DNA from 3 places in the Bradyrhizobium sp. FW305-F6 genome. Region 1 is predicted to be linked to each of the others. Evidence: predicted binding sites of a transcription regulator. Region 1 holds the regulator's gene; each other region holds the start of a gene.
The links. The regulator PhoB, encoded in region 1, activates phosphate uptake and scavenging genes when phosphate is short. The targets are predictions, from matches to a motif close to TGTCATNNANCTGTCAT.
Positions count from the first base shown of each region.

Region 2: a site for PhoB is predicted at 2,368-2,384, ahead of phnF (phosphonate metabolism transcriptional regulator PhnF). Genes of this name have one in related genera too.
Region 3: a site for PhoB is predicted at 1,274-1,290, ahead of phnC (phosphonate ABC transporter ATP-binding protein). Genes of this name have one in related genera too.

Region 1 is NZ_JBYSYD010000002.1:1,708,669-1,712,313, reverse strand. It holds gene pstB (phosphate ABC transporter ATP-binding protein PstB) at 1-761, shown strand, start outside; gene phoU (phosphate signaling complex protein PhoU) at 773-1,489, shown strand; gene phoB (phosphate regulon transcriptional regulator PhoB) at 1,513-2,220, shown strand; gene AC3WLX_RS19465 (GcrA family cell cycle regulator) at 2,453-2,965, opposite strand; gene AC3WLX_RS19460 (aspartate aminotransferase family protein) at 3,425-3,645, shown strand, end outside.
Region 2 is NZ_JBYSYD010000002.1:1,540,360-1,544,004, reverse strand. It holds gene phnE (phosphonate ABC transporter, permease protein PhnE) at 1-683, shown strand, start outside; gene phnE (phosphonate ABC transporter, permease protein PhnE) at 680-1,534, shown strand; gene phnF (phosphonate metabolism transcriptional regulator PhnF) at 1,605-2,333, opposite strand; gene phnG (phosphonate C-P lyase system protein PhnG) at 2,441-2,917, shown strand; gene phnH (phosphonate C-P lyase system protein PhnH) at 2,922-3,530, shown strand; gene AC3WLX_RS18615 (carbon-phosphorus lyase complex subunit) at 3,535-3,645, shown strand, end outside.
Region 3 is NZ_JBYSYD010000002.1:1,544,902-1,548,546, forward strand. It holds gene phnD (phosphonate ABC transporter substrate-binding protein) at 1-284, opposite strand, end outside; gene phnC (phosphonate ABC transporter ATP-binding protein) at 359-1,174, opposite strand; gene AC3WLX_RS18655 (transferase hexapeptide repeat family protein) at 1,348-2,019, shown strand; gene AC3WLX_RS18660 (alpha-D-ribose 1-methylphosphonate 5-triphosphate diphosphatase) at 2,016-3,209, shown strand; gene AC3WLX_RS18665 (DUF1045 domain-containing protein) at 3,228-3,645, shown strand, end outside.

The DNA of each region.
Region 1 (3,645 bases):
CCGAGGCGCCCGCCAAGGTCACGGCGCGCAACCTCAACTTCTACTATGGCGATCACCACGCGCTGAAGAACATCAACCTGGTGCTCGGCGCCAACCGCGTCACGGCCTTCATCGGCCCGTCCGGCTGCGGCAAGTCCACCCTGCTGCGTATCTTCAACCGGATGTACGATCTCTATCCGGGCCAGCGCGCGGACGGTCAGCTGTTGCTCGACCAGACCAACATCCTCGACCCCAAGCTCGACCTCAACCTGCTGCGCGCGCGCGTGGGCATGGTGTTCCAGAAGCCGACGCCGTTCCCGATGACGATCTACGAGAACATCGCCTTCGGCATCCGTCTCTACGAGAAGATCTCGAAATCCGAGATGGACGGCCGGGTCGAGAAGGCGCTGCGTGGCGGCGCGCTGTGGAACGAGGTCAAGGACAAGCTCAACGCCTCCGGCCTCTCGCTCTCCGGCGGTCAGCAGCAGCGCCTCTGCATTGCCCGCACCGTCGCGGTGCGGCCCGAGGTGATCCTGTTCGACGAGCCCTGCTCGGCGCTCGATCCGATCTCGACCGCCAAGGTCGAGGAGCTGATCCAGGAACTGTCCGAGAACTACACGATCGCGATCGTCACCCACAACATGCAGCAGGCGGCGCGCGTCTCCGACAAGACCGCCTTCATGTATCTCGGCGAGCTGATCGAGTTCGACGACACCAGCAAGATCTTCACGTCGCCGACAGACCGGCGCACGCAGGATTACATCACCGGCCGGTTCGGCTGAGGAGACGGAACATGGGTTCTGAACATACCGTAAAGGCCTTCGACAGCGACCTCCAGGAACTCACGCGCCTGGTCGCCGAAATGGGCGGCATCGCCGAACGCATGATCGTCGATTCCGTCGACGCGCTGATCCGCCGCGACGTCCCGCTCGGCCAGCGCGTCGTCGCCACCGACACCGATATCGACACGCTGCAGAAGCGCATCGAGGAGCGCGCGGTGCTCACGATCGCCCGCCGCCAGCCGATGGCGGTGGACCTGCGCGAGATCGTCGGCGCCATGCGCGTCGCGACCGATCTCGAGCGCATCGGCGACCTCGCCAAGAACATGGGCAAGCGCGTCGCAGCACTGGAGACGGACTTCCACCCGCTGAAGCTGTTCCGCGGCCTGGAGCACATGACCGACCTCGTGCAACAGCAGGTCAAGTCGGTGCTGGACGCCTATGCCGCGCACGATTTGCCGGCGGCGATGGCGGTGTGGAAGGGCGACGAGGAAGTCGACGCGATCTGCACCTCGCTGTTCCGCGAGCTCCTCACCTACATGATGGAGGATCCGCGCAACATTTCGTTCTGCATCCACCTGATGTTCTGCGCCAAGAACATCGAACGGATCGGCGACCATGCCACCAACATCGCCGAGACCGTGTTCTACATGATCGAGGGCCAGGCGATCACCGACAAGCGGCCGAAGGGCGACATGACGACCTTCGCCACGACGATACCGAATACCTGAAGACCTTAAGGAGCGACGACACCATGGGCGCACGCATTATGGTGGTTGAGGACGAGGAAGCTCTCACAGAGCTTCTTCGTTACAACCTCGAAGGCGACGGCTATGACGTCGAGACGGTGATGCGCGGCGACGATGCCGATACCCGCCTCAAGGAGCACATTCCCGACCTGATCGTGCTCGATTGGATGCTGCCGGGCCTGTCGGGCATCGAGCTGTGCCGGCGCCTGCGCACCCGCCCGGAGACCAAGCAGCTGCCGATCATCATGCTCACCGCGCGTGGCGAGGAGAGCGAGCGGGTGCGGGGACTTGCGACCGGCGCCGACGATTACATCGTCAAGCCGTTCTCGGTGCCGGAGCTGCTCGCCCGCGTGAAGGGCCTGCTCAGGCGCGCCAGCCCCGAGCGGCTCGCCACCGTGCTGGCCTATGGCGACATCGAGCTCGACCGCGACAAGCGCCGCGTGGCACGCTCGGGCCGGCCGATCGACCTCGGCCCGACCGAATATCGCCTCCTGGAGTTCTTCCTGGAGCATCCCGGCCGCGTGTTCTCGCGCGAGCAGCTGCTCGACAGCGTCTGGGGACGCGACATCTACATCGACGAGCGCACCGTCGACGTCCATATCGGCCGCCTGCGCAAGCTGCTCAACCTAGGCCGCGAGCAGGACCCGATCCGCACCGTCCGCGGCGCCGGCTACGCGCTGGACGATCGCTTCGCGAAGGCGGAGCAGACCTGAGTTTCTTGATCTCGGATTAGCGAGCTGCGGCTTCAATCTCGCCGTCATCCCGGGGCGCGCGCAGCGCGAGCCCGGGATCCATAACCACAGGACGAGGTTTGGCGAAGACTCGGAATGACCATCTCGCGCAACGACTGCGCCCTGTGGCTATGGATCCCCGCCTTTGCGGGGATGACACCGAGTTACTGGAGCCGTGATCGCTTCACGACTGCCATCAGGTAGATTAACGAACTCACCGCGTGCCCGGCTTTGGTGCTGCGCGGCGCCGGTCCGCTGCGGGCTGATAGGCCACGCGCGAATGCTGGGCGCAATAGGGCAGGCCGGAGAGCGCCTTGCCGCCGCAGAAGAAGAAATCCGGGCTCGAGGGATCGCCGACCGGCCAGTGGCAGGTCGCCTCGTTCAATTCCAGCAGCGACAGCCGCTGGCTCATCGGCACCACGTTGTCGTAGGTGACAGGCTCTGCCTCCACCTCGACCTCGAAGGCCTGCGCCAGCGCGGTGTTGCCGCGCGCGACGGGCCGCGTCACCCGCATCATGTGCTGCGCGGGCCGCGCCTTCCGCGGCCGCGGCGCTGCCGATGACGGGCTCTTGGCGCGACCGGACAGGCCGAGCCGGTGCACCTTGCCGATCACGGCGTTGCGGGTCACATTGCCGAGCTCCGCCGCGATCTGGCTGGCCGAAAGTCCGGCCTCCCAAAGCTTTTTCAGCTGCTCGACGCGATCATCGGACCAGGTCAAAACCGTCATTGCACCCTTTCCCTCGCTGCGCGCCTGCCATCCTGGGGCCTTCGCAGCGAATGCCTAAGCCGTGAAAAACCCGTGCCGCCAGAATCCCTTAAGGCTCGCCGGGCGCGCTCAAGACGCCCGAACGTTACGCCGGTACATGAGGACTCTTGGGATCAGAACTGCTGCACGAGATGTCGTATCTGACAGTCCAAACGCTACAATATGGCGTGACTCTCGCGCAAGAGTCCGCAGACTCGCTTCCACATGTTCCGTAGTGAAAACCCCGCAAAATCGGCACCGCAAGACTACGGATTCAGCGTTTCGCGAGGCTTTCCGGGTGGCATTGACACCCGTCTTGCCAAGCATAAGATAGTGCCACGTGCCGCCCTTAAAAGGCGGCACGTTTCGTTTTCCGGGGCCGGTCAGTGGTGCGTTGCGCAATGCGCGCGTCATACCGTCCGCAACATTCAAGTGGCCGTCATGACTAACAGCGCAGCGCCGCATTTGCTCCCCGTCTTCGCCAGGGCCGACCTCGGTTTCGAGCGTGGCGAAGGCTGCTGGCTGATCGCCACCAACGGCGATCGCTATCTCGATTTCACTTCGGGCGTGGCGGTGAATGCGCTTGGTCATGTTCATCCGGAGCTTGTCAAGGCCGTGCAGGAGCAGGCGACGAAGCTCTGGCACATGTCGAACCTGTTCCA
Region 2 (3,645 bases), 170 kb from region 1:
GCATCGCACCCAAATTTTCGTTCGCGACCGCATGGAGCGATTTGGCGGACTGGCTCTGGGGATTGCGGCGCTGGGCACGGCTTCTCGGGGATACGTTGCTGATCGCCTATATGGGCACCCTCTCGGGTGCGCTGTGCGGCTTCGCACTTTGCTTCCTCGCCTCGGCCAATCTCGTGAAATCAGGAACGACTGTTTTCGTCACCCGGCGCGTTCTGGAATTTTTCAGGACCGTGCCGGAGATCGTGTTTGCCCTGATCTTCGTGCTGGCCTTTGGTCTCGGGCCGCTGCCGGGTGTTCTGGCGATTGCAATCCATACCGCTGGAGCGTTGGGCAAGCAATTCGCCGAGGTTGTCGAGAATATCGACAGCAAGCCGGTCGAAGGGGTGGCGGCAAGCGGGGGCAGCTGGGTTCAGGTCGTTCGGTTCGGCGCGTTGCCTCAGGTCCTCTCGAACTTCGTGAGCTATGCCTTGCTCAGGTTCGAGATCAACGTGCGCGGCGCTGCCGTGATGGGCTTCGTCGGCGCCGGCGGGATCGGCCAGGATCTGATCGAGGCGGTCCGCAAGTTCTACTACACCGACGTCAGTGCCATCCTGCTGCTCATCGTCCTTACCGTCATGCTGATCGACTTCCTGACGGAACAGTTGCGACACCGCCTGCTGGGGCTGGAGGGAAGCACCCGATGAGCTCCTTCAGTTTTGAAAACCGGGCCGGCATTGCCGAACGGTATCCCGACGTCTTCCGGACCGATTGGTGGCAGCGGGGAAGGATCGCAATACTGGTCGGCGGTGCGGTCGGGCTGTTCCTGCTCGGGATCGTCCAGCTCGATATTCCCTTTAACCGGCTCTCCCAAGGCATGGTCAGGCTGGGCGAATTCGTCCAGCTCATGTTGCCGCCCAACCCCGGTTCTTGGGCGGAGGTCCTGAAATATCTGCATGCGCTCGGAGAGACGGTGTCGATCGCATTTCTCGGCACGCTGGGCGGCGCGCTGCTTGCGCTGCCGGTATCCCTGCTGGCGGCGCGCAACGTGGTAGCAAACCGGATCATCCACGTCTTGACGCGCCGTGGTCTCGATACCATTCGTGGAGTCGATACCCTGATCTGGGCCCTGATCTGGGTCGGCGTTGTGGGGCTGGGGCCGTTTGCCGGCATCCTGGCCGTGATCTGCAGCGATTTCGGAACGTTCGGCAAGCTGTTCTCGGAAGCGATCGAGGTCGCCGACAAGAACCCCGCGGAAGGCGTTCGATCATCGGGCGGCAACCATCTCCACAGCGTCCGGTTCGGATTGCTGCCGCAGGTATTCCCGGTCTTGCTGAGCCAGGTGCTCTACTATTTCGAGTCGAATACGCGATCGGCCACCATCATCGGCATCGTCGGCGCCGGCGGCATCGGCCTCCAGCTCGCCGAACAGATCCGGGTGCTGGAATGGCAGAAGGTCTCGTTTCTGATCCTGCTGATCCTGATAACGGTATCGTCGATCGACTGGATTTCCGGCAAGCTGCGCTTCGCGATCATCGGGCGAAGGGCGGTGGCCTGATCGTAGGTCTCGTAGGGTTGGCAAAGCGCAGCGTGCCCACCCTACGGCTCCGGTTTCTTGGAGAGGGTCCCTATGATTCCACCAGAAACTCCACCCGCTCCGCCGCGAACCGCGAATGCTTGGTCACCAGCGGCTTGCCGTCGAGATCCAGATCGGTGGCGTCGACCACCAGGATCGGCCGGCCCAGTGGCAGGTCCAGCCGCGCCGCGTCGGTCGCGTCGACGATGCCGGCGGTGATCCGGGTCGCGCCGCGGCGGTAGTCGCGCACGCCATAATGCTCGAGCAGCTTGGTCATGGAGCGCGTCGCGGCGAACACGGCGCCGGCGTCCGGAAACCGCTCCGCCGACAGCCAGGTGGTGGAGACGCAGATCGGCGTGCGATCGGCGAGGCGGATCGCCTCGATCCGCACCAGGGGCGCGCCGGTCTTCAGTCCCAGCTCCCGCGCGAGCTCGCGCGTCGCGACGTCCTCGGTCGCCTCGATCAGCCGGCCATGCGGCTCGCGGCCCTCGGCGCCGACGATCTCGGAAAAGCGTGTGCGCGAGCGCAAGGGATAGGCGAGCTTTTGCGCCTCGACATAGGTTCCGCTGCCGCGTTCGGCCCGCACCAGGCCGCGCTCTGCAAGGGCTGCCAGTGCGCGCCGCACGGTGTGCCGGTTGACGCGATAGGTTTCGGCGATCTCCATCTCGCCAGGCAGCTTGTCACCGGCCGCAAAGCGGCCGTCCGCGATGCCGCGCTCGATGCCGTCGGCAACGAGGCGCCATAGCGCCACGCCGGACGATGCAGTGTCTTGCATGCTCATATCGCCGGTCAGCCTAGCCCAGAAATCACGGATTTGTCACGAAACAGTCATGGCGTGCTCGTATGAAGTTGTCTATTATCATAGACAACTTCGGTGCGGCAAGTTCGGTGAATCAGGTGGCTCAGCACAATAACCAGAAAGCCCAGCGCAAGGCCGCGATGGCCGTGCTGGCGCACGCGGAGGCGGGCGAGATCGCTGCCCGCCTCCGCGACTTGGCCTTGGACCTGCCCTTGCCGGAGCATCAGGATCTGCGTCAGCCCGAGAACGGCCTCGTCATGCTGCGCGGCCGGGTCGGCGGCGACGGCGCGCCGTTCAATCTCGGTGAGGCCACGGTGTCGCGCGCGGCGGTGCGGCTTGCCAGCGGCGAGGTCGGCTTCGGCTACACGCTCGGGCGGGACGGCGAGAAGGCGCGGCTGATCGCGCTGTGCGACGCGCTGGTGCAGTCCGGCGATTTCAGCGCCGCCGTCGAGCGCGGCGTTATCGCGCCGTTGCGCGAGCAGCTTATGATTCGCCGTGAACGGGCGGCGGCGGAAACCGCCGCGACGAAGGTTGATTTCTACACCATGGTGCGCGGTGAGGGGTGAGATCATGACCACGATTGCGGAACTGCCGCCGGGTTTCGCCGACAAGGTGTTGTCGGCGCAATCGACCTTTCGCTCGGTCATGGACGCGATGGCGCGGCCGGGCTCGGTCCAGCGCATCGTGCCGATGCCGGGTACGCCTGATACGATGATGCGGGGCACCGCCGCGATCGCGCTGACGCTGTTCGACCACGACACGCCAATCTGGCTCGACGCGCGGATGGCGGAGAGCGCGGACGTGACGAAGTGGCTCAAGTTCCACACTGGCGCGCCGGTCGTGCAGGATTCGTCGATCGCTTCATTCGCGCTCATTGGCGACGGTGGTGCGCTGCCTGCGCTCGATCGCTTCGCGCTCGGCACCAGCGAATATCCGGACCGCTCGACAACGCTGATCATTCAGGTCGACAGCCTCGCCTCCGGCCGGAGCTTCGAGCTGCGCGGCCCCGGCATCGACGGTGTCGCGGCGCTGCTGGCGTCGTTCAAGCCGTTCGACCTGTTCGAGCGCCTGCATGTCAACGAGGCGCTGTTTCCGCGCGGCATCGACGTGGTCCTGGTCGCCGATGACGCCGTGGTCGCGATCCCGCGCACCACGCGCATCGTGAGCAAGGGAAGCTGAAAGCATGTATGTCGCAGTCAAGGGCGGCGAACGCGCCATCGACAACGCCCATCGCCTGCTCGCGCATAAGCGGCGTGGCGACCGCAGCGTTCCGGAGGTCACGCTCGACCAGATC
Region 3 (3,645 bases), 160 kb from region 1:
TAGGATGCCGGGCCGTACATCGCGATGTGAATGTTTCCTGCACGCTGACCTTCGATCACCGCGGCGTAGTCGTTGGCAATCCGCAGCGTGACCTTGGTTCCGAGCTCGCGGGACAGGTACTCCGTCAGAGGCGTCCAGCGGTTGGTGGTGCCGGAAGCATTCTCGTCGGGGACTTTTGCGAAGATCAACTCAGGATATTTTGCCTTCCAGTCTTGAGCCGCAGCGGCGGAAACTGAGAATGCCAAGGCCGCCGCAGCGGCAACGATCGTACGACGGTCTATCATGACGTCTCCCATTTCAAGGTTATGAACTGTCGAGTTCCGGCTCTACGCTAGGATCAAATTCAAAGAAGCAGCGATCAGGCCGCGGCAACCGTGCCGAGGGCAGGAACTGCCGCTCCGACCGATCCATTCCCGGGCGCAACATCCATGACTTCATTCGCCTCGAGATCGTACAGCTCGCGCGCGATATGATCGGTCAAGGCCGCCGGCGCGCCGTCGAACACGACCCGCCCCGCGGCCATCCCGATCAGGCGATCGCAATAGCTGCGGGCCAGATCGAGCGAATGCAGGTTGCAGAGCACCGTGATACCGAAGTGCTTGTTGATGCGCAGAAGCGCATCCATCACGATCTTGGTGTTGCGGGGATCGAGCGAGGCGATCGGCTCGTCGGCAAGGATAATGTCGGGCTGCTGAACCAACGCCCGCGCGATCGCCACGCGCTGCTGCTGACCGCCTGAGAGCTGGTCGGCGCGCTGGGCCGCGATGGCAGCCATGTCGAACTGCTCGAGCGCCGACATTGCGATGGCCTTGTCTTCTTCGGGCCAAAGCTGCAGCAGCGACCGCCATGTCGGCACCATCGACAGCCTTCCCATCAGGACGTTGGTGAGCACATCGAGCCGGCCGACCAGGTTGAATTGCTGGAAGATCATCGCCGAGCGCGCCCGCCACTGCCGCAGCTCCTTGCCGCGCAGCGCGGTGACGTCGGTGCCGTCGAACAGGATGCGCCCTCCGCTCGGCGTCACCAGCCGGTTGATGGACCGCAGCAGCGTCGACTTGCCGGCACCGGATCGCCCGATCACACCGACGAAGCCGCCGGGGGAAACTTGAAAGGAGGCGTCGTCCACGGCGGCTTTTGCGCCGAAACGACACGTCAGACCATCCACCACCAGCATGCAGGGCTCCAGATTGGCAGGAGCCAACCGCTAACCCCCATGCTTGACACTTGTGTGACAGCGACGTTGCGCTGCCGCAAACCTGCACGCCTCGTCCCCTGTCATCTCTTTGTCATGACATCGTCGTCAAGCCGCTTGAAGAGGGACGCCCGTCCTCACGCACCGGATGCAACATGGTTGCCAAAGCCCTTTCGGTTCAGCCGACCATCGATCCTTCGGCGAAGCTGCACGAGACCAGGTTAGGCGCGTATACCGAGGTCGGCGCACGCACGATCCTGCACGAAGTGGCCATGGGCGATTACTCCTATGTCGTCAACGATTCGCAGATCACCTACACGACCATCGGGAAGTTCTGCTCGATCGCGGCGATGACGCGGATCAATCCCGGCAACCATCCGATGCAACGCGCGACCCAGGCGCATTTCACCTACCGCTCCAGCGCCTATTTCGAAGGCGAGAGCGACGACGCCGCGTTCTTCGACTGGCGGCGCCAGCATCACATCCATATCGGCCACGACGTCTGGATCGGCCACGGCGCGATCGTGCTGCCGGGCCGCAACATCGGCACCGGCGCGGTGATCGCCGCCGGCGCCATCGTCACCAAGGACGTGCCGGCCTACACCATCGTCGCCGGCAATCCAGCCCGCATCGTGCGGCGGCGGTTCTCGGAGGAGATCGCGGGGCGTCTGGCCAAGCTCGCCTGGTGGGACTGGGATCACGACAAATTGCGCCAGGCGCTGCCCGATTTCCGCACGCTCGGGATTGAAGATTTTCTTGCGACATACGAAGCACAAGCGAGCTCTCTCACCAATCCTTCGGCCAGCAAACGAAGCGCGCTCGCGTGACAGACATATTCCTCGAAGGCGGACGGGCCCTGATCGGCACCGAGTTCGTCGAGACTTCGCTTCTCGTGTCGGGAGCGGAGATTGCGCAGCTCGATGGCTCTCGCGGCCGTGCGCGGCTAGCGATCGATGCCCGTGACCTGCTGGTGCTGCCGGGCATCGTCGACCTGCATGGCGATGCCTTCGAACGGCAGATGATGCCGCGCGCCGGCGTCGACTTTCCGATCGACGTCGCGCTGGCGGACAGCGACCGCCAGGCCATTAGCAACGGCATCACCACCGTGTTTCACGCCACGACCTGTTCGTGGGAGCCGGGCCTGCGCAGCGCCGACAATGCGCGTGGCCTGATGGAGGCGATCGAGCGGCAGCGTCCGCAATTCGCCGCCGACACCCGCTTCCACCTGCGCCACGAAACCTACAATCTCGACGCCGAGCCTGAAATCAGCCGGTGGCTTGCCGAGGGCCGCGTCGACCTGTTCGCCTTCAACGACCACATGGACGGCACCGTCGCCGACATGGCCAAGCCCCGCAAGCGCAATCGCATGGTGGAGCGGACCGGATTGTCGAGCGAGGCGTTCGACCGCCTGGTCGAGCGCGTGGTTTCGCGCGCCGACGAGGTGCCGGCTTCGGTATCGCGGCTGGCTGCAGTCGCCCGCGCCGCGGAGGTGCGGATGCTTTCGCATGACGATGCGACACCGGCGATGCGCCGGGAGTTTCGCGAGCTCGGCGCCGACATCGCGGAGTTTCCGATCAACGAAGAGACGGCGAAGGCCGCTGCAGAGGCCGGCGATGCCATCGTTTACGGCGCTCCGAACGTCGTGCGCGGCGGCAGCCACACCGGCTGGACCAAGGCATCGGACATGATCGCCAAGGGCCTCTGCTCGGTGCTGGCGTCGGACTACTACTATCCCGCCCAGCTGCTCGCCGCGTTCCGGCTCGCCGCCGACGGCGTGTTGCCGCTGGCTCGGGCCTGGGACCTGGTCTCCGCCGGCCCGGCGCGCGCGACCGGCCTTGCCGATCGCGGCATGCTCGCGCAAGGACGCCGCGCCGACATTCTCCTCGTGGACGCCAGCGTGCGGCTGCGTCCGCGGCTGATCGCGGTGATCTCGGGCGGTAGGCTGGTGCATCTCACCGATGCGACACGGCTGCTCGCTGCCGTAGCGGCGCCTCGCGGGGCTGTCGTCGCGGCTTGAATTGGTTATGCTTCGGCGATGACAAGCTTTCCCCGCTACGCGATTTATTTCGCCGCAGGCAGCGGCAGTGCCCTCTCCCGCTTCGGCGCCGAGCTGCTCGGTTACGATGCCTATTCGGGCGAAGAGGTTTCGTTTCCGCAGCCCGCAATGGAAGTCGCGCCGGACTGGCGCGACATCACCACCGATCCCCGCAAATACGGCTTTCACGCCACGCTGAAGGCGCCCATCGCACTGGCGCCGGGCAGGACCGAAGCAGAGCTGATAGCGGCCTGTGCGGCATTTGCCGGCAAGACGCGGCTGCGTCCGTTGATCCGCCCGGTCGTTGATTCCATCAGCGGCTTCATCGCCGTCATTCCGGCCGAGCCGGTCGATGCGCTGCAAGAGCTCGCCGCCGATTGCGTCCGCGCATTCGACTCCTTTCGCGCCGCGCTGACGG